Regions from separate parts of the Geobacillus sp. PK12 genome, predicted to be linked through region 3. Evidence: riboswitches for the same ligand, from Rfam matches in the RefSeq annotation. Region 3 holds a riboswitch; each other region holds the start of a gene.

Region 1 (10,074 bases), 180 kb from region 3:
AAGCCGCCGATGAGCATATCCATCACATTTTCTTCCATAGGCAAATGATTGGGCAACGTTCCCACCTCCTCTTTTTCATCATATCATGTCTTTCTATTCTTCTTCCCTGCGTCCGATCCCTTCTTGTATGTGAAGCCGCCCATGGGCTTCTTCGTTCCCGCGTGCTAGGGAAGCGGCGCAACCCTTTACGCAAACGACAAGCAGGCGCCCATCTCCCTATTACAGAGGGCGGCGCCTGCTCTGATTGTATAGATGCAATGTAAAGCTTTAACTTTACCGGTCATTGCATCCGATTGTCGAGTGACCGAACAACGCCGCTTAAAGACCCAGGAATGGGTCTGTGAAGCGAGTCGTTGTTCGGTCTTCCGTCACGCTAAAGCGTGACGGAGGCAAGCCTGTGGCTTGTGCCTTCGACAGTCAAAAATGGATAAGCCACTTTTTCGTCAAGGATATGTGAAACGATTTCGTTGCATCTATATGGTTACTTTTGCTGCATCTTAAACTCCAAAAACAGCTCGTTGTAGTAGGCGAGCATGTGTTTTCCTAAGTTTTCGTACACTTCGAGATGCCCTGCTGAATCCAAATCGGGGTAAAAGCGCCGATCGCCCGCGATGTCTTTTGGCAAATAGCGAAGCGCCTTTTTATTCGGCGTCGAATAGCCGACATACTCGGCGTTTTGCGCCGCGTGTTTCGGGTCGAGCATAAAGTTGATGAACGCGTGCGCTCCTTCGATGTTTTTCGCTGTTTTCGGAATGACCATGTTGTCAAACCATAAGTTGGAGCCTTCTTTCGGCACGACATAGTCGAGCTTATCGTTTTCGGCAATGATTTCGGCCGCGTCGCCTGACCAGACGACGCCGATGGCCGCTTCCTCGTCGGCGAGAAGCAGCTTGATTTCATCGCCGACAATCGCCTTCACGTTCGGCATAAGCCGGTCGAGCTTCCGCTTCGCTTCTTGCAAATGGGCTTTGTTCGTGTCATTCAGCGAATAGCCGAGGCTGTTCAACGCCATCCCCATCACTTCCCGCGCCCCGTCGACAAGCAAAATTTGATTGCGCAAGCTTGGATCCCATAAGTCGTTCCAGCTCGTCATTCTTTTGCCGCCAAGCATCTCGCGGTTGTAGACGATGCCGACCGTTCCCCAAAAATACGGCACTGAATACCGGTTGTGCGGGTCAAACGGCAAGTTGAGAAACCGCGGTTCGATATATTGCAAATTGGGAAGCTTTCGGTGATCAAGCGGCAGAAGCAGCTTTTCCTCGATCATTTTGCTGATGGCGTAATCGGACGGAACGGCGACATCAAACGTCGCCCCGCCTTGGGCGATTTTCGCCATCATCGCCTCGTTGGAATCGAACGTTTGGTAAATCACTTTCCACCCTGTCTCTTTTTCAAACTCTCGAATGAGCGCAGGGTCGATGTAATCGCCCCAGTTGTAAACGGTCACCGTTTTGCCTCCGCCGTACCCTTCCGCTTCGTTCAACCGGTGGGTGATGAACATGAGGACGAACGCCGCGATAAACACGGCCGCAAACCCTTGGACAAGCCGTTTCACCTACTTTCGCCCCCCTATCCCGTACATTCGGCCGCCTTTTTGGCTGAGCACATAATAACCGATGACAAGCAGCATCGTAAATAAAAATAACAGCGTCGACAGGGCGTTAATGGACAGCGAAATGCCTTGGCGCGCCCGCGAATAAATTTCCACCGACAGCGTCGAGAATCCATTTCCCGTGACAAAAAACGTCACGGCGAAGTCATCGAGCGAATACGTAAGCGCCATGAAAAAGCCCGCCCATATGCTTGGCGCCAAAAACGGCAGCACGACGCTTGACAGCACTTGCCAAGGCCCTGCTCCTAAATCTCTAGCCGCATCAATCAGCGTCGGGCTCATTTCCTCGAGTTTCGGCAGCACCATCAACACGACAATCGGCACGCTAAAAGCGATATGGGACAACAGCACAGATGTAAACCCTAGTTGAATGCCAGCGATCGTAAACAACAGCAAAAACGAAGCGCCGATGATGACGTCTGGGCTGACGATCAGCACGTTGTTGAGAGCGAGAAGAGCGTTTTTCGTTCGCTGCCGCTTGACATAGTAAATGGCGAGCGCCCCGATGACCCCAAGTATGGTCGCGACCGCCGCCGACAGCAGCGCGATGACGATTGTATTCAAAACGATGATGAGCAAGCGGTCGTCGGACAGCACGTCGCGGTACCACTTCAACGTGAACGATTGAAAATCGTGCATCGTCCCGCCGCTGTTGAACGAATAATACATCAAATACACAATCGGCGTATACATCACGGCAAACACGGCTAACAGGTACACACGTCCCCACCAATGCGTCCGTTTCATCGGCTTCCCTCTTTTCTTCCACTTCCTGTCAGGCCGACGATGACCGCCATCGCGATCATTAACACAACAGCGATCGTCGCCCCCATTCCCCAGTTTTGGGTGACAAGAAAATGCTGTTCAATGGCGGTGCCGAGCGTAATGACGCGGTTGCCAGCGACAAGGCGCGTAATCATAAACAACGACAACGACGGGATGAACACCGCTTGGCAGCCGGCCTTCACCCCACTAAGCGTGAGCGGGAAAACGACGCGGCGGAACGTCGTCCACGCTGAAGCGCCTAAATCGCGGGCGGCATCGACAAGCGATGGCGGCAGCTCCTCCAGCGCGTTGAAAATCGGCAGCACCATAAACGGAATAAAAATGTACACCGACACAAACACAAAACTGAAATCGGTAAACAACAGCTGCCGCGCTCCAATGCCAAGCGTCTGCAACAGGGCGTTGGCCAGCCCGTACGTGCCGAGCAGCCCTAAAAACGCATACACCTTCAGCAGCAAATTCACCCACATCGGCAAGATGAGCAACAACAGCCATAACTGCTTGTGCCTCGTCTTTGTCAGCCAATAGGCGGTCGGATAGCCAATCAACAGCGACACAAGAGTAATCAAAAACGCGTACCAAAACGAATACGCCATCATTTTTAAATAAATGGGCGTCAACACGTTTTCATAATTCGCCACCGTCCAATGTCCGTCTATATCCAAAAACGATTCATATAATAAAAAGACGATCGGAGCGATGACAAACAACACCAACCAAATGCCATAAGGGATTAAATACCAGTTTCGCCACGCCCGTTCCGTCATGCGCCCTCATCCTCCCTTTCGACTCGCATGACGTGAATCGCTTCCGGTTCAAAACGGAGGCCGACCGTTTCCCCGACTTCCGCCTTTTTCGTCGAATGGACAAGCCATTCGTTGCCGTTTTCATCATAGCCGCAAATTTCGTAATGGACGCCGCGGAATAAGAGCGAATCGACGCGGATGACGATCTGCCCGTCTTCCGGCGCTGCGAGTTCCAAATCTTCCGGGCGGATGACGACATCAACCGGTTCGTTCGGGGCAAAGCCGCGGTCAACGCAAACAAACCGCTTGCCCGCGAATTCGACGAGGAAATCGTCGATCATGCGCCCCGACAAAATGTTCGATTCCCCGATGAAATCGGCGACGAATCGGTTGATGGGCTCGTCGTAAATGTCTTTCGGCGTCCCGAACTGCTGAATTTTCCCTTTATTCAGAACAAAAATGTAATCGGACATCGCCAACGCTTCTTCTTGATCATGCGTGACAAAAATGAACGTAATCCCTAAGCGGCGCTGCAGTTCGCGAAGTTCATACTGCATTTCCGTGCGCAGCTTCAAATCCAAGGCCGATAGCGGCTCATCCAAGAGCAACACTTCTGGCTCATTCACAATCGCCCGCGCAATCGCGACGCGCTGACGCTGGCCGCCGGACATCTCTTGAATGCGGCGGCGCTCATAGCCTTCCAAGTTGACAAACCGGAGCGCTTCGCTCACTTTTTGGCGGATGTCCGCTTCTTTCATCTTTTTCACGCGCAAGCCAAATGCCACGTTTTCAAACACATCGAGGTGAGGAAACAACGCATAGTCTTGAAAGACAGTGTTGACTTGCCGTTTGTTCGGCGGGACGTTTTGAATCGGCTTCCCGTGGAAATAAATCGTTCCTTCCGTCGGTTCGATAAACCCGGCAATCAGCCGCAAAATCGTCGTCTTCCCGCACCCTGACGGGCCAAGCAGCGTATAAAACTTCCCGCGCTCCATCGCAAAACTGACGTCATCCAATACGACCGTTCCGTCGTATTCCTTCGTCACTCGCTCGAAGCGGATGATCTCTTCCCCGTTCACTTCCAGCCCCCCGTCTTCTTGATGTTCACTATTCCTAATTAGAACATAGGAGAGTGGAAAGTGCAACGGAAAAATCCTTGATCACACGTATGAAAACTGAATTTTTCCTGAAGATCCCGCCGTCATTTTTCTATTTTATCTTCATTGTTTGGACGTGTAAGCGAGATTATGCGGGAGCCAGGGAAGCGCTCTTGATGAACGTGAGAAGCAATGAGATAAGCATGTTGACGGTCGCCTTGAATCCACTCCGCCAACCGATCGCGACTTAGCCTATCAAGGGAATTGAACGGTTCATCCATCAAATACAATTCGACCGGGCGGGCTAAAGCAATCGCAATATGCAGTTTTTGTTTTGTTCCTAATGAATACTGATCCACCGGGAGCGGGAGCATCTCCTCCATTCCAAGCAGACTGCATAATTCGTTCGCTTTGCGGACGTACTGTTGATCCAGCTTCCATAAAAGCCGGAAACATTCGATATTTTCATAACCCGTCAATTTTGAAAACATGACAGTCTCGGATGTCACATAAGACAAATGAGCGCGCATGTCGGGAAGCTGAATCGGATTGCCTTTATAAAAGGCTTGATAATGCAGCTCTCCTTTATCGAGCAATCCCGAAATAATATGCAAAAGAGTCGTTTTCCCCACTCCATTGGGGCCGGTGAGAAGCACGGTCTCCCCTGAAAAAATGGAAAATGAGAATTGCTGAAAAATCGTGGCTCCCCCATCATAGCGATACGTCAAGTTTTGCAATGAAAATAACGGTTCCATCTATTTCTTCCCCTTTTCCTGCTTGGCTCTTCACCAAAAGTTGTACTTGATTTTTTCTGAACTCTATTTACGCTTGTAAGGGAAAATCAACAAATCAGTGATTTTTTCAAATCTTTGTGCAGGAAGCTGTATTGCTTGTCAAGTACATGTTGTGGTGAAGAGCCAAAACTTTTTTCAAAAACATTCTGTGTCTATCTCATCCTTCGCACTAAACGAGAATAAACCCCGCCGTAAAGCAGCACCAATACAATAAATCCTATTTTGATGGGCATGCTGGCCGCTTTTAGGCGAAAAGCAACTCCAATCAACACAACAAGCGGCAGGCTAATCAGAATAAAATACGGCCACGACCATTGTTTCACCCACTTCACTCCTGTCTGCGATGCGGTTTCTAGTAAATTCCTTGTTAATATCATCCATTTTAATCATACACCTTGACTCTAAAAAAAAAGAGAAATCGTTCGACAATTTTGTCTTTTTTACATATTTCGACATATTTCATGCTATTGAAATGAAACAGAGATGCTTTTAAGAGCTTGGTACAAGGTAAGCGTTGATCCGAGAAATTCTTTTTTGAAATTTCCTTGCTTCACCGTATTGAATAATTTCGAAAAATACATTAAATTATATAGTAATCATCAAAACGCTGCCGAACAATTGCATACGACATTCTTATCAAGAGAGGGGGAGGGACTGGCCCGGTGAACCCTCAGCAACCTGGCCCGCGGCCAAGGTGCTAAATCCAGACAGGCGGAAGCCTGGAAGATAAGAAGAAGCGAATGAAAAGTCTTCTTCTTATAGAAGGCTTTTTTCTTTTACTACGGAGAAACGGGGGAATCGAACGTGGGATTGCTGGATGAGTTGAAAGAGCGCATTCTCATCGCCGACGGGGCGATGGGAACGCTTTTATATTCGCACGGCATTGACCGTTGTTTTGAAGAATTGAATCTATCCAATCCAGATGAAATCGTCCATATTCATGAAGCGTATATCGCCGCGGGCGCCGACGTCATTCAGACGAATACATACGGCGCCAACTATGTGAAACTCGCCCGCTACGGCCTTGAAGATGAGGTGCCGGCCATCAACCGCGCGGCGGTGCGGCTCGCCAGGCAAGCGGCGAACGGGCGGGCGTACGTGCTCGGGACGATCGGGGGGCTACGCACGTTAAACAAAAGCGTCGTCACGCTCGAAGAAGTGAAACGGACGTTTCGCGAGCAGCTGTTTGTGCTGCTGGCTGAAGGGGTTGATGGCGTGCTGTTCGAGACGTATTACGATTTGGAAGAGTTGGAGACGGTGCTTGCCATCGCCCGCAAAGAAACGGATTTGCCGATCATCGCCCATGTGTCGCTCCATGAAGTCGGCGTTTTGCAAGACGGCACGCCGCTCGCGGACGCCCTTGCCCGCCTAGAGGCGCTCGGAGCCGATGTCGTCGGACTGAACTGTCGTCTCGGTCCATATCATATGCTTCGGTCGCTCGAGGAAGTGCCGCTGCCGAAGCAGGCGTTTTTGTCGGCGTATCCGAACGCCAGCCTCCCGGATTACCGCGATGGCCGGCTTGTCTATGAGACGAACGCGGAATATTTTGAAGAGGCGGCCAAAGCGTTCCGCGATCAAGGGGTGCGCTTGATCGGCGGGTGCTGCGGCACGACGCCGAAACATATTGAGGCAATGGCAAAGGCGCTCGCCGACCGGACGCCGGTGACGGAAAAAACGGTGAAGCGGCGCACGGCATCTGTATCGGTGCAAGCCGATCGGCCCGCGCCGACTCCGCTTCCCGAGCTCGCCCGCACGCGCCGCTCGGTCATTGTCGAACTCGATCCGCCGAAGCAACTCGGCATTGACAAGTTTCTCGCTGGGGCGAAAGCGCTCCATGACGCTGGCATCGACGCGCTGACGTTAGCTGACAACTCACTTGCCACGCCGCGCATCAGCAACGCCGCTGTCGCCACGATCATCAAGGAGCGGCTCGGCGTCCGCCCGCTTGTGCATATTACATGCCGCGATCGCAATTTGATCGGCTTGCAGTCGCATTTGATGGGCTTGCATACGCTCGGCATCACCGATGTGCTCGCCATTACCGGCGACCCGTCGAAAATCGGCGACTTCCCAGGAGCAACGTCGGTGTATGATTTATCATCGTTCGATTTGATCCGCTTGATCCGCCAGTTTAACGAAGGGCTGTCGTACTCGGGCAAACCGCTTGGGCAAAAAACGAACTTCTCGATCGGCGCTGCGTTCAACCCGAACGTCCGCCATTTGGATAAAGCAGTTGAGCGAATGGAGAAAAAAATTCAATGCGGCGCCCACTATTTCTTGACCCAGCCGATTTACTCGGAAGAGAAAATCGTTGAAGTGCACGAAGCGACCAAGCATCTTGACACACCGATTTACATCGGCATTATGCCGCTTGTGAGCGCGCGCAACGCCGACTTTTTGCATCATGAAGTGCCGGGCATTACGCTCTCTGACGAGATTCGCGCCCGCATGGCCGCCTGCAGCGGTGACCCGGTGCAAGCAGCCAAGGAAGGCATCGCTATCGCCAAATCGCTCATTGACGCTGCGTTTGATTTGTTTAACGGCATTTATTTGATCACGCCGTTCTTGCGCTACGACATGACGGTCGAGCTCGTCCGCTACATTCACGAAAAAGAAGCGGCCGCCAAAGAAAGGAAGGTTGTTCATGGCTAACGTCACCTTAGAACAGCAACTGCAAAGAAAAATTCTTGTCATCGATGGCGCCATGGGCACGATGATCCAAAGCGCCAACCTATCGGCCGCCGACTTTGGCGGCGAGGCGTATGAAGGGTGCAACGAATATTTGACCCTCACCGCCCCGCATGTCATCCGCCGCATTCATGAAGCGTACCTAGAAGCCGGTGCTGATATCATTGAAACGAACACGTTCGGAGCGACACGCATCGTGCTTGACGAATATGGCCTCGGTCATTTGGCGCTTGAGCTGAACATCGAAGCGGCCAAACTCGCCAAACAAACGGCTGAGTCGTTCTCCACCCCGGACTGGCCGCGCTTTGTCGCTGGTTCGATGGGGCCGACGACGAAAACGTTGTCGGTGACAGGCGGCGCGACCTTTGAGGAACTCGTCGCCGCCTACGAAGAACAAGCGCGCGGGCTGCTGTTGGGCGGCGTCGATCTTCTGTTGCTGGAGACGTGCCAAGATACGCTGAATGTCAAAGCCGGTTTTCTCGGCATTTCGAAGGCGTTTGAAGCGGTCGGTCGCCGCGTGCCGCTCATGATTTCCGGCACGATCGAACCGATGGGCACGACACTCGCCGGGCAGGCGATCGATGCGTTTTTCATCTCGGTGCGCCATATGAAGCCGATCGCCGTCGGCTTAAACTGCGCGACAGGCCCCGAGTTTATGACCGACCATTTGCGCACGCTCGCCTCGCTCGCTGACACGGCGGTCAGCTGCTACCCGAACGCCGGTCTGCCGGATGAGGAAGGCCGCTATCATGAAACGCCGGAGATGTTGGCAGAGAAAATCCGCCGCTTTGCCGAAAAGGGATGGATCAACATCGTCGGCGGGTGTTGCGGCACGACGCCGGATCATATCCGCGCCATTGCCGAAGCGGTGCGTGATCTCCCGCCGCGGGCGATTCCGTCTTCGTTTGATGTCCACGCCGTTTCCGGCATCGAGGCGCTCATCTATGATGAAACGATGCGTCCGCTCTTTGTCGGCGAGCGGACAAACGTGATCGGCTCGCGCAAATTCAAGCGCCTCATCGCCGAAGGGAAATACGAAGAAGCGGCGGAAATCGCCCGCGCCCAAGTGAAAAACGGCGCCCATGTCATCGACATTTGCCTCGCCGACCCAGACCGCGACGAACTCCATGACATGGAGCAGTTCGTCCGCGAAGTCGTGAAAAAAGTGAAAGTGCCGCTTGTCATCGATTCGACCGACGAGCGCGTCATTGAACGCGCCCTCACCTATTCGCAAGGAAAAGCGATCATTAACTCGATCAACTTGGAAGACGGCGAGGAGCGGTTTGCAAAAGTCGTGCCGCTGCTTCATCAATACGGCGCCGCCGTCGTCGTCGGCACGATCGATGAACAGGGAATGGCGGTCACCGCCGAACGGAAGTTGGAAATCGCCTTGCGTTCGTATGACTTGCTGGTGAACCGCTACGGCGTCCCCGAGCGCGACATCATTTTCGACCCGCTCGTCTTCCCGGTCGGCACCGGCGATGAGCAATACATCGGCGCGGCGAAAGAAACCATTGAGGGCATCCGCCTCATTAAAGAGCGGCTGCCTCATTGCTTGACGATGCTTGGCATCAGCAACGTCTCGTTCGGCTTGCCGCCGGCCGGGCGCGAGGTGCTCAACTCCGTCTTTTTGTACCATTGCACGCAAGCCGGGCTCGATTACGCCATCGTCAACACCGAGAAATTGGAGCGGTTCGCCTCGATTCCGGAAGAGGAAGTGCGAATGGCTGAGGCGCTTCTTTTTGACACAAACGACGAAACATTAAACGCCTTTATCGAATTTTACCGAAGCAAAATCACCGCCGCCAAACCGGCGCAGACGAACTTGAGCTTGGAAGAGCGGCTCGCCCGCTACGTTATTGAAGGGTCGAAAGACGGGCTCATTCCCGATTTGGAAAAGGCGCTTGAGACCTACTCCGATCCGCTGTCCATCATCAACGGTCCGCTCATGGCCGGCATGGATGAAGTCGGGCGGCTGTTCAACAACAACCAGCTTATCGTCGCTGAAGTATTGCAAAGCGCGGAAGTGATGAAAGCAGCGGTCGCCTTTTTAGAGCCGTATATGGAAAAGAAAGAAGGAAGCACAAAAGGAAAAGTCATTCTCGCCACCGTCAAAGGCGATGTGCATGACATCGGCAAAAACTTGGTCGACATCATTTTAAGCAACAACGGCTACGAGGTGATCGACCTCGGCATTAAAGTCGCTCCGCAGCAACTCATTGAAGCGGTGCGCGAACATCAGCCGGACATCATCGGGTTGTCGGGCTTGCTTGTGAAATCGGCTCAACAGATGGTCGTCACCGCCCAAGACTTGCGCCAAGCGGGCATCTCGACCCCGATTTTAGTCGGCG
Region 2 (10,074 bases), on a different contig from region 3:
GACCCATTGCTGCGCTTTGTAGATCGCGCGCGTAAATTTTTCAATGACGTCTTTGTTCGCTTTGATGTAGCTTCGTTTCGCCATATACGACGTGTACGGCACGCGCCCGGATTCGGTGCCGAATGAAGCGACGATATAGCCTTTTCCTTCTTGTTCAAAAATGCTCGCCGTCGGTTCAAACAGCTGGACGAAATCGCCCGTCCCGCTCGCAAAGGCGTTGGCGATATTGGCGAAATCAACGTTTTGGATCAGCTTCAAATCTTGATGCGGGTCAATGCCGTGTTTTTTCAGCACAAACTCGCCGACCATTTGCGGCATGCCGCCTTTCCGTTGGCCGAGGAACGTGCTTCCTTTCAGCATCTCCCATGTAAAGTGGTCGATTTTCTCGCGGGAAACAAGAAACGTCCCGTCGGTTTGCGTGAGCTGCGCGAAATTGATGACCGGATCGTCCGTCCCTTGCGCATAGACATAAATGGATGTTTCCGAGCCGACAAGGGCGATGTCCGCGCCGCCGGAAAGCAGCGTCGTCATCGTTTTGTCGCCGCCCCATGTCGTCGTCAGTTCGACATCCAGCCCCTCTTCTTGAAAGAAGCCTTTTGCCAGGGCGACGTACTGCGGCGCGTAAAAAATCGAGTGCGTCACTTCGGCGAGCCGCACTTTTTTGAGCGGCTTTTCGCTTTGGCCCCCGTCATTCGTGCAGGCGGAAAGCGGCAAAAGCAAGAGAAGCGAGCATAACCATACGGCCCATTTTTTCATGTTCGTTAACCCCCTTGGTTCGCATGCGGTAAACCGTGGTTTCACCTTATCGTATGCACGCAGCAAAAATGTGTGAATGCCTAGAAAAAATGGGCGGTCAGCCGAGAACGGGCGGCGGTCGGGACGCTCCTCGCGCTCCAGGGCTTTTTCAAGATGACGCTCGGCCAAGGGGAGGCATGCAAGAGCGGCGAGGCAGTCGGACATCCCCACTTGTCCTAATGAAAGAAGGCGTTGGGGGATGATGACGGGTGGTTCGCATCATCTGTTTTCGCATAGGAAGGAGGCAGGCGTATGGACGGGGACATCATCGACCAATACCGGTTTCCGTCGCCGCATCCGGGAATCGATGTGTTCTTTGTCACCTATATGTCCCAAGGGCTGAAGGTGAAAGGATTTTTAGCGGCGCCGAAACAAAATAAGGTGTATGACGGCTTCTTGTATTTGCGCGGCGGGATTAAAAATGTGGGGCAGGTGCGAGTGCCGCGCCTTGTCCAATTCGCTTCGCAAGGGTTTGTCGTCTTCGCTCCGCTTTACCGCGGCAATGGGGGCGGAGAAGGAAACGAAGATTTCGCCGGCGACGACCGTTATGACGCGCTTGCTGGGTTTTATCTCCTTCGCCGCCATCCGCTCGTCCATCCCGGGCGCGTTCACATGTTCGGCTTCTCCCGCGGCGGGGCGATGGCGCTCCATGCCGCCCTAATGGCCGAGGGGGTCTGTTCGGTGGCGGTCTGGGGAGGGGTGGCGGATCTGGAGCTTACGTATTGGGAGCGGCCTGACTTGCGGCGAATGATGAAGCGCGTCATCGGCGGGACGCCGAACAAATGCCCGGAGCGCTACCGGCATCGAACCCCGCTTTATTATCTCGAGCGGCTCCAAGCCCCGGTGCTCATCATCCACGGCGGGCGCGATGAGAACGTATCGATTGAGCACGCCTATCGGCTTGAGCGGCGGCTGAAGCAGCTCGGCAAACCGGTCACGGCTTGGTACTTCCCTGAGTTCACCCACTATTTTCCGCCGCAAGCCAATCGCGAGACGGTGCAAAGGCTCACGGAATGGATGAAACAACAGCTGACAATGTGATACGATACAACTAGAGGGGCGGCTGCGCGCGCCGCTCGGGTGGCGGCGCGGCCGCCAACGAATCGATGGGGTGCCAAGGAGGTTGGAATCATATGGGCATGCCGATGGAGCTGCAGACGGTCATTGTGACAAAAGGAAAGGAACAGCGCGTTCAAGGAAATGTGTTTGTGTTGGAAAAAGAAGGATACCGCTTGTATCCGCTTGACGTGCCGCTTGAAGTGCGCCGGACGGTGCAAAGCGAAGCGAGCGGCGTTGCGGTCGTGAGAAAGCTTGAGTGGAAAGACAGCCGGACGACGGTGACGTATGAGCTCGTCAGCCTGTATTCGACGAATTGAACGAGGCTGCACACCACGAAGCGGCTGAATGAGAGCTGAACGGGTTCATCGGACAGGAGCGCAAACGGAAGAACGGTTTGCGCTCTTGGCTCAAGTTTTTTCCGTCTATAGTTAACTTGTGGCGTCAGGCCGATTCAGACAAGCATAAAAATAGCCTTTGCTTGAGGACTTCCTGTGCGACGTTTGATCATACCATAAAAAAAGTAGGGGGGAGGAGAAGGAGTTTGGCCGCGGAGAGCGAATATCATACGATGAATTCGATGCCGCAAGGAGGGAAAACGTGGCGAAAAAGCGAATCGATCACGACCGGTTGTTCAAGGAGCTGCTGTCGACGTTTTTCGAAGACTTTTTGCTTCTTTTCTTTCCTGACGTGTACGAGCACATCGACATCCATCATCTTTCCTTTCTCTCCGAAGAGCTGTTCACCGACGTGACAGCTGGGGAAAAGCACCGCGTCGACTTGTTGGTCGAAACAAAGGTAAGAGGGGAGGACGGGCTCGTCATCGTTCACGTCGAACATCAAAGCTATAAGCAGCGGACGTTCCCCGAGCGAATGTTCCTCTACTTCAGCCGCTTGTTTCAAAAACACCGCCGCCGCATCCTCCCGATCGCCATTTTCAGCTACGACGAACGCCGCGACGAACCTTCCTCATTGATGATTCAATTTCCATTTTTGATGGTTCTTGACTTCCGCTTTCTGACGGTGGAACTGCGCAAACTGCCGTGGCGCGAGTACATCCGCCGTGACAATCCGGTTGCCGCCGCCTTGTTAAGCAAAATGGGGTATAATGAAAGCGAGAAGGTGGAAGTGAAAAAGGAGTTTTTGCGCATCCTAGTCCGCCTCGAGCTCGATGAGGCGAAGCAGCGGCTGTTGTTTGGGTTTTTTGAAACGTATTTGCGGTTGTCCGAAGCGGAGGAAATCCAACTGCGAAACGAGGTGAGCCAAATGGAGACGAAGGAAGCGAAACAAGTGATGGAGCTCATCATCTCATACGAACAGCGGGGAATCGAGAAAGGCATTCAACAAGGAGTCAAACAAGGAATCGAACAAGGGTTGAAACAAGGAATAAAGCAAGGGATGAAGCAAGGGATTGAACAGGGACGCCAAAAAGGGATCGAGGAAGGGAAAATCGACATCGCGAAGAAAATGTTGGCGAAAGGGTACGATGTCGACACGATCCACGAGCTGACCGGGTTGCCGGCGGAAAAGATTGAACAGCTGAAGAAGTAAACCCGCCTTCGCATTGTCGTCGACCCCCAATCGTGCCAAAACCCCGGGGGATCGACGACAATCATTTTATGCGTTCGAACCTTACGGCCATCGAGGGTAAAGTCTATTGACAGAATTTGTCGGTGACGTTCATCGTCCCGATTGGCGTTTTGATTCTAATGTTGAAAAGGCAGGAGCGCAAACAATCCTTCGGTTTGCACTCTGCCATATGATGAAGCAAGACTGATTCCTTTGCTTTGTTCTGAAATAAAGTGATCATTTACAGAGGGAGCTCACAAAATAGTTCCCGTGATTTCTCCTCCTCAATCCTCTCTTTGATCATCGAAACGATTGGTGATGGAATCGTAAACACGAACCAAAAGCCAGCTCTTCAGTTTTTGATAAAACGCGCTCTTTGTCGCGCCCCCAAGCAAGGGGGCGAAGGAAAGCGGATGGATTTTCAACAATTTCCTAAAGGCGAATGGATATACTGAAGCAATGGAAGCCTCCCCCTTATTCTTGTGCAGAGTCTATTTTTTATTACCACAACTTCCCTTGTTTGTCAAGGATTTGTTCGGCATCGGAATGAAAAAATCCTCCCGATTTTCGTGGGAAGGAGGCGAAATGGGAGGCCCAAAGCAACGGAAAGAAATAAAAAACAGCCGGACAGGGAATACCCTGTCCGGCCGTGTTCTTGTTACACGAGCGGTCCGCCGAGTTTTTCGATGGACGGATCGATGTGGGCGAATTTTTGGAAGTTGGCGCGGAATTTTTGCGCCAGCTCTTTTGCTTTTTGTTCGTATGCTTGTTTGTCGGCCCATGTGTTTTGCGGCTGCAGGACGTCATCCGGCACGCCGGGGACGCGGGTTGGGATGGCGAGGCCGAAAATCGGATCTTTGACTGTTTCGACGTTGTCGAGCTCCCCTTCGACGGCGGCTTGCACCATCGCCCGGGTGTAGGCGAGCTTCATGCGGCTGCCGACGCCGTACGACCCCCCTGTCCAACCGGTGTTGACCAAAAAGACGCGGACGTTGTGTTCGGCGATTTTTTGCCCGAGCATTTCCGCGTATTCGACGGCCGGGCGCGGCAAAAACGGTGCGCCAAAGCACGTTGAGAACGTTGCTTCCGGTTCGGTGACGCCGCGTTCGGTGCCGGCGAGCTTGCTTGTGTAGCCGCTTAAGAAATGGTACATCGCTTGTTCGCGCGTCAGCTTGCTGATCGGCGGCAGGACGCCGAACGCATCAGCCGTCAAAAACACGATCGTGGACGGATGGCCGGCGACGCTCGGGTCGATGATGTTTTGGATCGCCTGAAGCGGGTAGGCGGCGCGCGTGTTTTCCGTCAGCGTGCCGTCGTCGTAATTCGGCACCCGCGTCGCGTCATCGAGGACGACGTTTTCGAGCACCGCGCCGAAGCCGATGGCGTCAAAAATTTGCGGCTCTTTCTCGCGCGATAGGTTGATGCATTTCGCATAGCAGCCGCCTTCGATGTTGAAAATACCGCGGCTTGACCAGCCGTGTTCATCATCGCCGATCAAGCGGCGGTTCGGGTCGGTCGAGAGCGTCGTTTTTCCCGTTCCCGACAAGCCGAAAAAGAGGGCGACGTCGCCTTCCTGGCCGACGTTGGCCGAGCAGTGCATCGGCAGGATGCCTTGTTCCGGCAGCAAATAGTTCATCACCGAGAAAATCGATTTTTTCATTTCGCCGGCATACTCGGTGCCGCCGATCAACACGGTGCGCCGTTCAAACGAGATGATGATGAACGCTTCCGAGCGCGTGCCGTCGACTTTCGGGTCGGCTTTAAAGTTCGGCGCGCAAATGACGGTGAATTGCGGCTCATGCACGGCGAGCTCTTCGGCGTTCGGCCGAATGAACAGCTGATGGACGAACAAGTTGTGCCAGGCGAATTCGTTGACGACTTGAATCGGCAGCCGGTATTTCGGATCGGCGCCGGCAAAGCCTTTAAACACGAACAGTTCATCTTTCTTCATTAAATAGTCGAGCACTTTGTCGTACAGTTTATCAAACGTCTCCGGAGACATCGGCTGGTTGACCGCTCCCCAGTCGATCGTTTGCTTCGTTGACGGTTCTTCGACGATGTATTTGTCTTTCGGCGACCGCCCTGTGTACTTGCCGGTCGTGACCGCGACGGCTCCGGTGTGCGTCAGCCGTCCTTCGTTCCGCTGCAGGACTTTCTCGACGAGCTCGGCGACGGACAGTTGATGATGCACGTACGGTTTTTGCAGCAATACATCAAGCTTATTCGTCATGTTTGCGATCCCCATATTCAAAACCTGCCTTCTTTTTGAAATCACTCTTGAAAATAGTATAACACATTTTTATTAATAGTCCATACTAATTGTGTGGGTTTTTCAAACTTTATTTTGCCCAATGTGTCGATTTCCTTGAGGAAAGAATTTTCTCGGCTGGAAATGATAAAAAATGAATTTTGATAGTTGACTTTGCCGATTCCATTGCGATAAGATAAGTCATTGAACGGATACTCTTATCCCGAGCCGGTGGAGGGACAGGCCCGATGAAGCCCAGCAACCGTCACAACTGTACATGTGTGAAATGGTGCTAACCTGTGGCAAGGCGCAGTCCTTGAACGATAAGAGTGAAAGGAAGCAATACGATTGCCATGACCTTTCCTCAGCCGTTACAGGAAAGGTTTTTTATATTGCGAAGGGAAAAAGGGAAATGAGTTCCGTGTTGCCACATTATGCCAAGAGGAGGAAACAAACCGAATGTCAGCCAAACGCCGCTTGTTTACTTCAGAGTCTGTGACGGAAGGACATCCGGATAAAATTTGCGACCAAATTTCTGACGCCATTTTGGATGCCATTTTGGAAAAAGATCCGAACGCCCGCGTCGCCTGCGAAACGAGCGTCACGACCGGGCTGGTGCTCGTGAGCGGGGAAATCACGACATCAACATACGTGGACATTCCGCGCATCGTCCGCGATACGGTCCGGGAGATCGGCTACACGCGCGCCAAATACGGATTTGACGCCGATACGTGCGCGGTGCTGACGTCGATTGACGAACAATCGCCGGACATTGCGATGGGGGTGAACCGGGCGCTTGAGGCGCGCGAAGGTCAGATGACTGACGAGGAAATTGAAGCGATTGGCGCCGGCGACCAAGGATTGATGTTTGGGTTCGCCTGCAATGAGACGGAAGAATTGATGCCGTTGCCGATTTCGCTTGCGCACCGCTTGGCGCGCCGATTGGCGGAAGTGCGCAAAACGGATGTCTTGCCGTACTTGCGGCCGGACGGGAAAACGCAAGTGACGATCGAATACGATGAAAACGGCAAACCGGTGCGCGTCGATACGATCGTCGTTTCCGCGCAGCACCATCCGGAAATTACGCAAGAGCAAATCGAGCGCGACATTAAAGAACAGGTCATCAAGCCGGTCGTGCCCGCAGAGCTGCTTGATGAGAACACGAAATATTTCATCAACCCGACAGGACGGTTTGTCATCGGCGGTCCGCAAGGGGATGCTGGGTTGACGGGGCGCAAAATCATCGTCGATACGTACGGCGGCTACGCCCGCCACGGCGGCGGCGCGTTCTCGGGCAAAGATCCGACGAAAGTCGACCGCTCGGCGGCGTATGCGGCCCGCTATGTCGCGAAAAACATCGTCGCGGCAGGACTGGCCGACAAATGCGAAGTGCAGCTTGCCTACGCGATCGGCGTCGCCCGCCCAGTTTCGATTTCGATCGATACGTTCGGCACCGGCAAAGTGTCGGAAGACATTTTGATTGAGGTCGTGCGCAACAACTTCGATCTCCGCCCGGCGGGCATCATCAAAATGCTCGACCTTCGCCGCCCGATTTACAAACAGACGGCTGCTTACGGCCATTTTGGGCGTACGGACATCGACCTGCCGTGGGAGCGCACCGACAAAGCCGCCTTGTTGAAAGAACAAGCGCTGGCGTTGGCGGACAAGTGATGAAAGAAAAAGAGCTGCCTGATCACGGCAGCTCTTTTTTGTTGGCGCACGATGTCCGCTGTTGCTGCAGCGCTTTGTAATACTGCCCTTTCTCGACATATTCGCGGCGTATGCGCTCCATTTCACGGATGTCGTCTTCCGTCAGTTCGCGGACGACTTTCGCCGGCCGGCCGAGGGCGAGCGTGTTGGGCGGAATTTTTTTGCCCGGCGGCACTAAACTGCCGGCGCCGATAAACGCGCCTTCCCCGATTTCCGCGCGGTCCAAAATGATCGAGCCCATGCCGATGAGCGCGTTTTTGCGAACGATGGCGCTGTGCAAAATGACTTGATGGCCGACTGTTACACCGTCTTCAATGATAAGCGGATTGTTTGGACTTTGATGCAAAATTGAGTTATCTTGAATATTGACCCGGTTGCCAATCACCGTTGGCGCCACATCGCCGCGAATGACGGTATTGAACCAAATGCTCGTCTCTTCGCCGATCACGACATCGCCGGTGATCGTCACATAGTCGGCGATAAAGGCGGAGGCGGCAATTTGCGGCGTTTTGCCTTTGTATGGGTAAATCATGGGCGTTCGTTCCTTTCTGCTGCAAAATCGATCGTTCACCATGTATTGTACAACGCTGCGTCCAAATCGCCAACGAAAGTGAGCGCGCCTGATCGGGATTGGTGAAAAACGTTTCGTTTCGCCCGATGAGTGGTTGGGATCGGGAAAGAAGATCCGATTTCACAAAGCTTCTCAACGTGAGAAGAACCGTTGTTGAGCGGTTTTTTCATTCCATCGCCAACCCTTTTATGGTTTGCCCCGGCCGCATTGATGGCAATACTGGAAGACGAGATCGCAGGCTGTTCAGACGCGAAACGATTTTGGTTGCTGATAAGATGGAAATGCTAGGAGACGAGACCATGGTGTTTGCACCTGAGGTGAGCCGATTGAACATTCCGAAAAACCCCATCGCCTTGATGAAAATGGTGTATCGTGACGTGCTTCCGCTTGTCCACCGCGAGCTTGCCTATTGGCGGCGCCAGGCCGAGCGCATTCCCGACCCGGAATTGCGGCGCCAGGCCTTGGCGAGCATCGCTTCGAAAACGTTCCATTGCGAAGGCGGCTCCATTTTGGCGCTCTTGGCCGGAGAAAACATGGAGGATTGCATCCGCTTTATCGTGGCTTACCAGACGATCAGCGATTATTTGGATAATTTGTGCGACCGCAGCACCTCGCTCGATCCGCTCGACTTTCGCGCCTTGCACGATTCGATGCCGGACGCTTTGACGATCGGCGCGGAGCCGTCGAACTATTACCGCCATCGCCGCGAACAGGAAGACGGCGGCTATTTGCCGGCGCTCGTCCGCACGTGCCAAGAGGTGCTCGAGACGGTGCGCCATTATGAGACGATCGCCCCATTTTTGCATGAATTGGCCGGATATTATTGCGACTTGCAAGTGCATAAACATGTCGAAGCGAGCGATCGGGTGCCGCGGCTGGAGAAATGGTTCGCGCAATACAAAGACGCCTTGCCGCCGATGGAATGGTATGAGTTTTCCGCCTGCTCCGGTTCGACGCTCGGCATTTTCTGCCTCGTCGCCTATGCGTTTGGCGAATCGCTGCCGCCGGAGATGGCGAGACAAGTGCGCGACGGTTATTTTCCGTACATTCAAGGACTGCACATTTTGCTCGACTATTTGATCGACCAGGAGGAAGACCGGGACGGCGGCGATTTAAACTTTTGCTTTTACTATCCGAATGAAACGGTGATGCTTGAGCGGCTTTGCCATTTCATCGAAGAGGCCGACCGCCATGTCGGCGCCCTTCCGCACGGCGAGTTTCACCGCCTTATTCACCGAGGGCTTCTTGGGTTGTATTTGTCGGATGCCAAGGTGAAAAAGCAGCGCGGGCTGCGCCGGCTGGCGCGCCGGCTCGTCCGCGCCGGCGGGGCGGCGTCGCAGTTTTTCTATTGGAACGGAAAAGCATACCGCTTTTGGCAGGAGCGGCAAAAACGGCTGTCCTTTTCATAAGGGCGGCCGTTTGCTTGTATTGGCAAGAGCAGTGGTTCGTCGGCGGATCGGACGGAATCAGGCGCCCCCATCCGCCCGATTCTCGAGCGCGAGCAAAAACGGCGGGTTGTTTTGCCGATTGATGAATTCGTATTTCAAGGCATGGACGCGCCGTTGATCAAGAGAACGGACGTAATCAAGGAGCGCGTCGCGTTCGCGCTTTCCTTCCGGATGGCCGTGGTAGACGACAAGAACGATGACGCCGCCCGGCTTCATGACGGAAAGCAACTGGCGGACCGCTTCGATCGTCGATTCCGGCTGGGTGACGATTTGCTTATTGCCGCCCGGCAAATAGCCGAGGTTGAACACCGCGCCGGCGATGCGCCCGTGTACATCGGCGGGAAGCGCCTCAAGCAGTTCACTATGGCTTCGCTCGAACAACGTCGCCCGCCCGCATAGCCCATGTTCCGCGAGGCGGGCGGAAGCGGCGGTGATGGCCTCAGGCTGAATGTCAAAGCCGAACACATGGCCTGTCTCCCCGACGCGTTCGGCCAAATACACGGTGTCGTGCCCGTTGCCGACGGTCGCGTCGACGGCGATGTCGCCTTCGTTGACCGCTTGATCAAGCAAAAAGCGGGCAAACGGCAAAATGTTCATCAAAGCCATCGGTTGGCCCCTCCTTGTGATCGTTTCATCGTTTACGTTGGCAGGCGTGTCGCTGCGCCAAAGATGCCGGA
Region 3 (10,074 bases):
GCGCCTGCACCTCCCAGCCGGCCTCGCAGAGCGCAGCGATGAACGCATTGCGGCGCGCCTCATACAATGCGACCAGCTCCGTGACACAATCTTGCGGACCAAGGAGCGCCGCGGCGGCCGCTTCCTGGATGGCGCCGAACAAGCTGACATACAAATGATCCTGCAAAAGCTCAAGCGCCCGAATGATCCGCTCGTTGCCGACGGCAAACGCCACACGCCAGCCGGCCATATTGTATGTTTTCGAAAACGTATAAATTTCGACGCCGACGTCTTTCGCCCCATCGACTTCCAGGAAGCTGACCGGTTTCCGGCCGTCAAAGCCGATCGCCCCATAAGCGAAATCGTGCACGACGGCAATGCCGTGCTTGGCGGCAAACGCCACCGTCTCCGCGAAAAATTCCTTTGTCGCCGTTGCGCCGGTCGGATTGTTCGGATAGTTTAAAAACATGAGCTTCGCTCGGTCGGCCACTGCCGCCGGAATGGCTTCATAGTCCGGCAAAAAACCGTTTTCCGCAACAAGCGGCATCATTTCCATCCGCGCGCGGGCAAGCGCGATCCCCGACCAATAGTCCGGATAGCCCGGGTCCGGGGCCAGCACCACATCGCCCGGGTTGACGAGGCAAAGCGGCAGCTCGACAAGCCCGGCCTTGCCGCCGAACAAAATGGCGACTTCGCGGTCTGGATCGATGTTCACCCCGTATTCACGCGCGTAAAACGCGGCGATGGCTTCTTTCAAAAAGAAGTAGCCTTGAAACGGCGAATATTTATGGTATTTCGGATTAGCCGCCGCCCGCTGCATCGCCTCAACGATATGCTTTGGCGTCGGCTGATCCGGGTTGCCTTGCCCTAAATTGATCACGTCGCATCCGGCCTTGATTTTCTCCCCGACTTTTGCGACAAGCGAGGCGAAAAATTGCTTTGGCAGCTGCTCAAGCAACTCGGAAAAAGGAATTTCCATCGTCATCGCCCACACCTTCTTAAAAAATTCTTGAAATTCTAGTGCAACATCATATATCGTAAAAAGCAAAATGTAAAGCAAAATTTTTTCGAGGTGAAAACTCATGACGATCCGCATCGCCTGCCTCCAGCTTGATATTGCGTTTGGCGACCCGAACGAAAACGAACGGCGCGCGGAAAGCGCCATTGAATCGGCCGTCAAGGACGGCGCGAATATCATCGTGCTGCCGGAATTATGGACGACCGGCTACGATTTGACGCGCCTAGATGAGATTGCCGACGAAGGCGCCGAACGGGCCAAAGCGTTCGCCTCCCGCCTAGCGCAAGCACACAGCATCCATCTCGTCGCCGGCTCGGTCGCTAAAAAAACAACAACCGGCGTGACGAACACGATGATCGTGGCCGACCGGAACGGTCAAATCGTCAGCGAATATAGCAAACTCCATCTGTTCCAATTGATGGATGAACATTTGTATTTGCAGCCGGGAAGCAGCTTAGGCTTGTTTTCGCTCGACGGGCTTTCATGCGCCGGGGTCATTTGCTATGACATCCGCTTTCCGGAGTGGATTCGCGCCCATGCTTTGGCTGGGGCGGAAGTGCTGTTTGTCGTCGCCGAATGGCCGCTTCCCCGCCTGCACCATTGGCGGACGCTCTTGATGGCGCGGGCGATTGAAAACCAATGCTACGTCGTCGCCTGCAACCGGGCTGGCCGCGACCCGAACAACGTCTTTGCCGGCCATTCGCTCGTCATCGACCCATGGGGCGAAGTGATCGCCGAGGCGGACGAGAAGCCGGGCATTCTCTCGGCCGACATCGATCCCGCGCTCGTTGCGGACGTCCGCGCGCGCATCCCGGTGTTTGCCGACCGCCGGCCGCACGACTATGAAACGGCAAAAAATTTTTTCAAAACGTATTGACAATCGATTGGCCGACCATGTATCATTCGAATCAAGCAACCAAACAATTGAGAACATCGTGAAAATTCCCGAAACTGAATACAAGAAATCGGTACTCTTATCAAGAGTTGGCTGAGGGAATTGGCCCAATGAAGCCCAGCAACCGACCGTAATACTATCGTGAGATAGGGCGCACGCCAAGGGCGGCGCCGGAAGCGTCATGCTTCCGCAGGGCACGGTGCTAAGTCCAACAGAAAGACCGATGTCTTTCTGAAAGATAAGAGGCGCGAAGAACGAATGAATCTTCAAGCCTCTTTCCGTATGCGAAAGAGGCTTTTTCATTTGCCGGAAACGCCGAGTTTTAGCGCGCGTCAGAACCGGCATTTGAAAACGAGCGAAATGAAAAAAGGGGGAACAAGGCAATGACCACTGTTCAAACATCGGTTTACGAACCGCTGACCGAACCGAAGGCGGTATCTCTCGCTGTCCGCCTCGGCTTATTCCGCGACGGGGCGCCTCTTTTGTGCCGCGAGATCGGCGACGGCAACTTGAACTTAGTGTTTCATATCGTCGACCAAGAAACAAAGCAAGGCGTCATCATCAAACAAGCGTTGCCGTACGCCAAAGTGGTCGGCGAAAGCTGGCCGCTTACGTTAAAGCGCGCCGTCATCGAAAGCAACGCGCTGCGCACGTTTGCGAGCTATGTGCCGCAATACGTGCCGAAAGTCTACTATTCTGACGAATCGCTCGCCATTACGGTGATGGAAGACTTATCCCGTTTGCAAATCGCCCGCAAAGGGCTGATCGAAGGGAAAACGTATCCGCTTTTGTCCCAGCATATCGGCGAGTTTGTCGCCAAAACGGCATTTTATACGTCTGACTTCGGCATGAACCAGCAAGAGAAAAAGAAATTGGCGCAAAGCTTCGTCAATCCGGAACTGTGCAAAATTACCGAAGACCTCGTCTTCACCGACCCGTTTTTTGACCACGAAACGAACAACTTTGAAGACGAATTGCGCCCAGACGTTGAAGCGCTTTGGCGCGATGACCGACTCCACCTAGAAGCAGCAAAGCTGAAGCGCAAGTTTTTAACCGAAGCCGATGTGCTCTTGCATGGCGATTTGCATACCGGCAGCATTTTCGTAAGCGCCGACGAAACGAAAGTGATCGACCCAGAATTCGCCTTTTACGGTCCGATCGGGTTTGACCTTGGCCAATTTTTCGCCAATTTGCTGTTAAATGCGTTGTCCCGCTCTGAATTAGAGCGCCAACCGCTCTTTGACCACATCGACCGGACATGGGACGTCTTTGCGTCCGTGTTCTCAAACCTTTGGCGCACCGAGAGCGTGGAAACGTACGCCGCGACGCCGGGCTTGCTCGAGGACGTGCTCCGGCACGCGTTCATCGATGCTGTCGGCTTTGCCGGCTGCGAAGTCATCCGCCGGACGATCGGCCTCGCCCATGTGGCGGACCTTGACGGCATCGAGCACAAAGATGAACGGCTTGTTGCCAAACGGCATGCGCTCCGCCTCGGCCGCCGCTTGATCATTGAGCGGGCTGAGCTGACAGGAACGGATGGCTTCCGCCGGCTGCTCGCCGAAACCAAGCAGTAATGCCATTCGATCCGGCCCGCCGGCGACGGGCCGGACAAACGAACAACGCCAAAAGAAAGGAAGACAGCAATGAGCACATTTGCCATCCCGCGCTCAGTCGAATGGCGCGAGACGCATGTGACGATTTTAAACCAACAAAAACTTCCAACAGTCACGGAATATATCGACTTGCACACCATTGAAGACGTATATGACGCGATCGCCACGCTGAAAGTGCGCGGCGCGCCGGCGATCGGCATCACTGCCGCCTATGGCTTGGCGCTCGCCGCTTCGAGCTATGACACCGAGTCGGTCGATGAATTCCGCCGTCGCTTGAAACGAGATCGTGACTACCTAGCCAGTGCCCGGCCGACTGCCGTCAACTTGTTTTGGGCGCTCGATCGGCTCGTCACCGCTGCGGCCGACGCCCTTTCCGTCAACGAGGCCAAAACGACGCTCGTCCACGAAGCGATTCGCATTCAAGTGGAAGATGAGGATGTGTGCCGCCGCATCGGCGAATACGCGTTGTCGCTCTTTCGTCCGGGCGATCGGGTGATGACGATCTGCAACGCCGGCTCGATCGCCACCGCCCGCTACGGAACGGCGCTCGCCCCGTTTTATTTGGCGAAAGAAAAAGGAATTGAACTATCCGTTTACGCTCTCGAGACGCGGCCGGTGTTGCAAGGGGCGCGCCTGACCGCTTGGGAACTGATACAAGCGGGCGTTGATGTGACGCTCATCACCGACAACATGGCAGCGCAAGCGATCAAGGCGAAAGGCATTGGCGCCATCATCGTCGGCGCCGACCGGATCGCGCAAAACGGCGATACGGCGAACAAAATCGGCACGTTCGGCCTGGCCTTGCTCGCGAAGTCGTTTGACATTCCGTTTTACGTCGCTGCGCCGTTGTCCACGATCGATTTGACGACGAAAACAGGTGCGGACATCCCGATCGAAGAGCGCCATCCGGATGAAGTGACCCACATCGCCGGCGTACGCATCGCCCCGGAAGGCGTCAACGTATACAATCCGGCGTTTGACGTAACGCCAAACGAACTCATTACCGCGATCATTACCGAAAAAGGCATCATTCGCGGCAATTACAACGCAACGCTGCCATCATTATTCACAAAGGAGGAGCAACATGAAACGATTTAAGGCCTTATCTTCCCTTTTTCTTCTTTTCTTTGCCGTGTTCTCCATCTTGACTGGCTGCACACACGAGCAAGATGCCGTGAGCTCCAAGCCAGCCAACGGAGCCAAGACCACGAACAACAAAACGGAAACGACATCCAGCCACTCGACGGCAACAAGCGACGAGCAAGCGGCCATTCCTGAAAAGTTGAAAAAGCCGGTGAAAATCGCCGCCATTATGCAACTGTCCATCGGCACGTTCTCATCGCAATACATCGCCGGCGTCAAAGAACAAGTGCAAAAATTCGGCGGCGAGGTGCAAATTTACAACGCCGACAACGATTTAACCAAAATGGCATCGTACGTTGAGACGGCCATTACGCAAAATGTTGACGCCATTTTGCTTGACCACGGCCGCGCCGATGCGCTCGAAGGCCCGGTGAAAAAAGCCGTCGCCAAAGGCATTCCAGTTGTGGCATTTGACAACGATTTGAACATTCCCGGCGTCACCGTCATCGACCAAGACGACTACAGCCTCGCCTGGAAAACATTAAAAACGCTCGCAGAAGACTTAAACGGGGAAGGCAACATCGTCACGATTTGGGTCGGCGGCTTTACCCCGATGGAACGCCGCCATATCATTTATGACGCGTTCAAAAAACGCTATCCGAACATTAAAGAAATTGCCAAGTTTGGCACGGCGAGCGCCAACACAGCTTTGGACACACAAACGCAAATGGAAGCGATTTTGAAAAAATACCCGAACAAAGGCGACATTGACGCTGTCTTCGCAACTTGGGACGAGTTCGCCAAAGGGGCGACGCGCGCCATCGAGCAAGCTGGGCGCACGGAAATTAAAGTGTACGGCATCGATTTGAGCGATGAAGACTTGCAAATGATCCAAAAACCAAACAGCCCATGGGTGGCGACAACGGCGACCGACCCAGCCGAAGTCGGCCGCGTCCAAGTGCGGTTCGCGTATCAAAAAATCGCCGGAGAAAAAACGCCGAACATTTACTCGCTTGAGCCGCATTTAGTGAAACGGTCCGATCTTCCGGACAAACAAGTGTCGATGAATGAGCTTTCGCAATACATCCCGGGCTGGGGGCAATCCAATGTCGCCATCTCGCCGTGGATGAAAACGTTGGAAGCCCAGGTGAACAAAAAATGAACGGGTTGTCAATGCGGGGCATGGAAAAATCGTTTGGCGCCGTGCGCGTGCTTGACGGCGTGGACTTCGACGTTCGTCCTGGCGAAGTCCACGCCCTTTTGGGCATGAACGGCGCCGGCAAAAGCACGCTCATGAACATTTTGGCCGGCGCCATTCCTCCCGACGCCGGCACGATCACGATCGATGGCGTCAACTGCACCTTTTCGTCGCCGCTTGACGCGAAACGAGCCGGCATCGGCTTCGTCGTCCAAGAGGTCGACACGGCGCTTTTCCCAGGATTGCCCGTTTACGAAAACTTGGCGGCTGATGAGCTCGCTGATGTGAAGAAACAGCCGATCCGCTCGCTGCGCCGGGAAAAAGAACGGGCCGCTGCTCTGCTTCGCCGCGTCGGCCTTGCCATTTCGCCGGCAAAGCTCGTGCGCGACTGCTCGCTCCATGAAAAACAGCTGATCGTGCTCGCCAAAGTGTTGTCATCGAATGCGCGCTACATCATTTTGGACGAACCGACCGCCGCCTTGAGCGAAGCCGAAACGAAGCGGCTGTTTGCCATCATCACGGAACTGAAACAGCAAGGCGTCGGCTTTATTTACATCTCTCATAAACTGAAAGAAGTGCAGGAAATCGCCGACCGGCTGACGATTTTGCGCGACGGCCGCGTCGTCTACCATGGTTCCGCCCTCGGTTTGCCGCTTGAAGACATCGTCCTTCATATGACCGGAACAAGGCGAGCCGCCGCCATGAAACAAACGCGCGCGCATGGAAGCGACATCGCCTTTGCCGTCCGTGGGATCACGATCGAAAAAACCGGCACGACGGTCGATCTTTACGCCCATCGCGGCGAAATCGTCGGCATCGCCGGCTTGGTTGGCGCCGGCAAAACGGAGCTCGCTGAAAGCCTCATCGCCCACCGGAAGACGTCTGGCGAATGGCAACTTGACGGCCGGCGCTATACATTTTCATCGCCGCATGAAGCGATTGCCGCCGGCCTTTGTCTTATTCCGGAAGAACGGCGCAAACAAGGGCTGTTCTTGCCCGAGTCAGTGAAAACGAACTTGACCGTCCGCCTTCTTTCCCGCCTGTCGCGCTGGCAATGGATCAGCCGGGCGAAAGAAGCGGCTGAAGCCGACGGGCTCGTCCGCTCGCTAGGTGTTCATCCGCCGTCAAGCACCACCGTCGTTCGCCACTTGAGCGGCGGCAACCAGCAGAAAGTCGTCATCGGCAAATGGCTGAACACAAACGCGCGTGTTTTTCTATTCGACGAGCCCACGAAAGGAATCGATGTCCACGCCAAACAAGAGGTGTTTTCCATCATCCGTGCTCTCGCCGATGAAGGAAAAACAGTACTATATTTTTCGAGTGAATTTCACGAGCTTCTTGAGGTGTGCGACACCATCTACATCATGGCTGACGGCCGGCTACTCACCCGCCTGCCGGCCGCTGAACTGACGTATGAACAGCTTGTTTACTATTGCAGCGGAGGTGAGATCCATGAGCCAGCCAGCCGTTTCCGCGCCGCCGTCGAAAAAAGCGGCGCCGTTCATTCTTGAATTTTTGTATAAACATGGCACACTGCTTGCCATTTTGGCTGTAATCGCCTATTTTGGCCTGACACAAGACCGGTTTTTCACCTATGAAAACTTCAGCGACATTTTGCGTTCCATTTCCATCGTCACCTTGGTGGCCATTGGCATTACATTTTCGCTCATCGTCGACGGCTTCGATTTGTCGGTCGGTTCGACAGTGAGCTTGGCGACGATTGCCAGTGCGGCGGCGCTTGTCTTGCATCGCCAAGAAATTTTCGTCACCTTGCTCGTGCCGCTGTTGCTCGGCGTCGCCGTCGGGCTGCTTAATTCGTTGTTGATCGTCAAATTCAAACTGCCCGATTTGCTCGCAACATTGGCGACGATGTACGCCATTAACGGCGTGCAGCTCACCTATACGAAAGGGTTTTCGATCTACAACGACATGCCGCTGCCTGATGGCGGCACGGCGCCGGGCAAATTCATTCCTTCCTTTTTATTTATCGGCCAGGGAGAGCTGTTCGGCGTACCGTTTTCTGTCTTGCTTATGCTGTTTGTCGTCATGGCCGCTCATCTGTTTTTAACGTACACGAAACCCGGCCGCCTCTTTTATTTGACCGGGGAAAACCGCGAGGCGGCAAGGCTCTCAGGCATCCCAGTCAACCGCTATCGGACATATGCATACGTCATCAGCGGGTTTTTTGCGGCCTTAGGCGGCATCGTCCTTGCCTCGCGCATCGGCACCGGGCAAGTGTCGGCCGGCGCCTCTCTTTTAATGGACAGCGTCGCCGCCGCCTACATCGGCTTTTCCGTCTTTGGCGCCGGCAAGCCGAACGTCATCGGCACATTGTTCGGCTCGATTTTAATGGGCGTGTTGCTGAACGGCTTGACGATGATGAACGTCCCGTATTACGCCCAAGACATTATAAAAGGCGCCATTTTAGTCGGCGCCCTCGCCTTGTCGCATTGGCAAAAAAAATAACGCCCGATCTCTGCCCCCGTGGATGGCAATCCTCGGGGGCAGACGCGTTTTTCATATAGATGCAACGAAGAAGTTTACCATATCCTTGACGGAAAAGCGGTTTGTCCATTTTCGACTGTCGAAGGCAAGCAACAGGCTTGCCCCGTCACGCCTTGGCGTGACGGAAGACCGAACAACCACCTGCTTCACAGACCCATATATGGGTCTTTAAGCGGCGTTGTTCGGTCGCCCGACAGTCGATCAAATACTTGATAAAAGCTATAAATGGTAAAGCTTCAAATTGCATCTATATAGACAAGCCATCAGCTTCTTTTTCCGCCTGCTCCATTGCAGCATCCGCATACAACGCCTTCCAAACTCTTTGCCTGTTCCACGAACGCAAGAGCGTCATCTACGTAAGCGGCGCTCAAGCTCCAACAGCTTCGCCTTCACATCGGTGCGGCTTCCGGCATAGCCAATGAGAGCGCCGTTTTTGCCGACAACACGGTGGCACGGAACGAGAATCGACAGTTCATTCGCCCGGTTTGCCTGGCCGACGGCGCGCACCGCTTTCGGGCGGCCGATTTGCGCGGCGATGTCAGCGTATGTCGCCGTCTCGCCGTATGGGATGCGGCAAAGCGCCGCCCACACCTCTTCTTGGAAGGCTGTTCCCTTCCACTTCAGCGGCAAGTCAAATGCTTGGCGTCGACCGTGGAAATACTCATCCAGCTGCCTAAGCGCGCGTTCAAGAAGCGGCGACTGGCTTTTGACAGCCGGATGTTCGCCGGCGAACGCGCGCCATTCTTCTGGAAACAGCTCGACTTTGACAATCGCGTCGCCGTCGGAGGCGATGTAAATGTCGCCGAGCAGCTCTGAGCGGTATACTGCATATTCAATCGTCATCGTCGTCCTCTCTTTCCATTCGTTCGATCGGCAGCGTGATATGGAACGTCGTGCCGACGCCGACTTCGCTTTCCACTTCAATTTTCCCTTGGTGCTCTTCTATGATTTTATAGCTGACCATCAAGCCGAGGCCGGTGCCGCGTTCTTTCGTCGTATAAAACGGCTCGCCAAGCTTTTTGATTTTATCTTTTGGAATGCCGCATCCTTGGTCGGTGATGGAGATGCGCACATAGCACCCGGCGCGGGTGATGCGCACCGTAATGTCCCCGCCTTTTGGCATCACTTCGATGGCGTTTTTCAAAATATTGATGAACACTTGCTTCAACTGATTCGGCTCGCAATACACCGGCGGCAGCCCGCGCTCGAAGTCGGCGATGATTTGCACGTTGTGCATCATCGCTTGGGCGCTGATCAAATCGATCGTGTCTTGCATAATTTTGCAGATATCATTTTGTTTGTACTGCACCGCCTGGGGCTTCGCCAGGACAAGAAACTCGGTGATGATCGACTCAATCCGTTTCAATTCCGACATAATGACATTAAAATACATCGAATAGTCGCCGTCAATGCTTCCTTGCAACAGCTGAATGAAACCCTTTAGCGCCGTCATCGGATTGCGGATTTCATGGGCGATGCCGGCGGCCAATTCCCCGACGACGTTGAGCGTATCCGACTTGCGCAGCTGCAGCTCCATCTCCTTGCGCTCGGTCACATCGCGCAGCATCATCATCCCGACGCCGGGAATCACTTCCTTTTTCAGTGAAAACTCAATAATTCTCCCTTTTCCCTCGTCGAAAAATTCGACCTCGCCGCTCGCTTCGCCGGTGCGTTGGCATTGTTGAAGCAGCTTATTGAGCTGGCGGCGCGCCCGCTCCGGAACGAGCTCGACCACCATTCGGCCAAGCAGCGCCTCCTTTTCGACGGAAAAAATGCCGCAGAC

Evidence for each region. A riboswitch is a leader RNA that binds a small molecule or an ion and turns the genes downstream of it on or off. The one in region 3 is predicted to bind S-adenosylmethionine.
Region 1: it holds a riboswitch for S-adenosylmethionine, as region 3 does, so the genes downstream of both, ETR37_RS01145 (bifunctional homocysteine S-methyltransferase/methylenetetrahydrofolate reductase) here and mtnK (S-methyl-5-thioribose kinase) in region 3, are expected to answer to the same signal.
Region 2: it holds a riboswitch for S-adenosylmethionine, as region 3 does, so the genes downstream of both, metK (methionine adenosyltransferase) here and mtnK (S-methyl-5-thioribose kinase) in region 3, are expected to answer to the same signal.

Annotation. Positions count from the first base shown of each region.
Region 1 covers NZ_SDKL01000002.1:144,788-154,861, reverse strand. The annotation lists gene ETR37_RS01175 (hypothetical protein) at 1-56, opposite strand, end outside; gene ETR37_RS01170 (ABC transporter substrate-binding protein) at 482-1,555, opposite strand; gene ETR37_RS01165 (ABC transporter permease) at 1,556-2,359, opposite strand; gene ETR37_RS01160 (ABC transporter permease) at 2,356-3,165, opposite strand; gene ETR37_RS01155 (ABC transporter ATP-binding protein) at 3,162-4,223, opposite strand; gene ETR37_RS01150 (ABC transporter ATP-binding protein) at 4,346-4,996, opposite strand; gene ETR37_RS19010 (hypothetical protein) at 5,188-5,358, opposite strand; SAM riboswitch class I at 5,666-5,768, shown strand; gene ETR37_RS01145 (bifunctional homocysteine S-methyltransferase/methylenetetrahydrofolate reductase) at 5,840-7,687, shown strand; gene metH (methionine synthase) at 7,680-10,074, shown strand, end outside.
Region 2 covers NZ_SDKL01000020.1:22,463-32,536, forward strand. The annotation lists gene ETR37_RS08375 (ABC transporter substrate-binding protein) at 1-756, opposite strand, end outside; gene ETR37_RS08380 (alpha/beta hydrolase family protein) at 1,048-1,836, shown strand; gene ETR37_RS08385 (DUF2584 domain-containing protein) at 1,929-2,171, shown strand; gene ETR37_RS08390 (Rpn family recombination-promoting nuclease/putative transposase) at 2,452-3,402, shown strand; gene pckA (phosphoenolpyruvate carboxykinase (ATP)) at 4,079-5,665, opposite strand; SAM riboswitch class I at 5,884-5,998, shown strand; gene metK (methionine adenosyltransferase) at 6,128-7,339, shown strand; gene ETR37_RS08405 (gamma carbonic anhydrase) at 7,362-7,910, opposite strand; gene ETR37_RS08410 (tetraprenyl-beta-curcumene synthase family protein) at 8,249-9,358, shown strand; gene mnmM (tRNA 5-(aminomethyl)-2-thiouridylate-methyltransferase MnmM) at 9,416-10,003, opposite strand.
Region 3 covers NZ_SDKL01000002.1:326,223-336,296, reverse strand. The annotation lists gene ETR37_RS02160 (pyridoxal phosphate-dependent aminotransferase) at 1-964, opposite strand, end outside; gene ETR37_RS02155 (carbon-nitrogen family hydrolase) at 1,062-1,874, shown strand; SAM riboswitch class I at 1,969-2,137, shown strand; gene mtnK (S-methyl-5-thioribose kinase) at 2,276-3,466, shown strand; gene mtnA (S-methyl-5-thioribose-1-phosphate isomerase) at 3,536-4,603, shown strand; gene ETR37_RS02140 (sugar ABC transporter substrate-binding protein) at 4,590-5,750, shown strand; gene ETR37_RS02135 (sugar ABC transporter ATP-binding protein) at 5,747-7,297, shown strand; gene ETR37_RS02130 (ABC transporter permease) at 7,239-8,252, shown strand; gene ETR37_RS02125 (methylated-DNA--[protein]-cysteine S-methyltransferase) at 8,640-9,134, opposite strand; gene ETR37_RS02120 (PAS domain-containing sensor histidine kinase) at 9,124-10,074, opposite strand, start outside.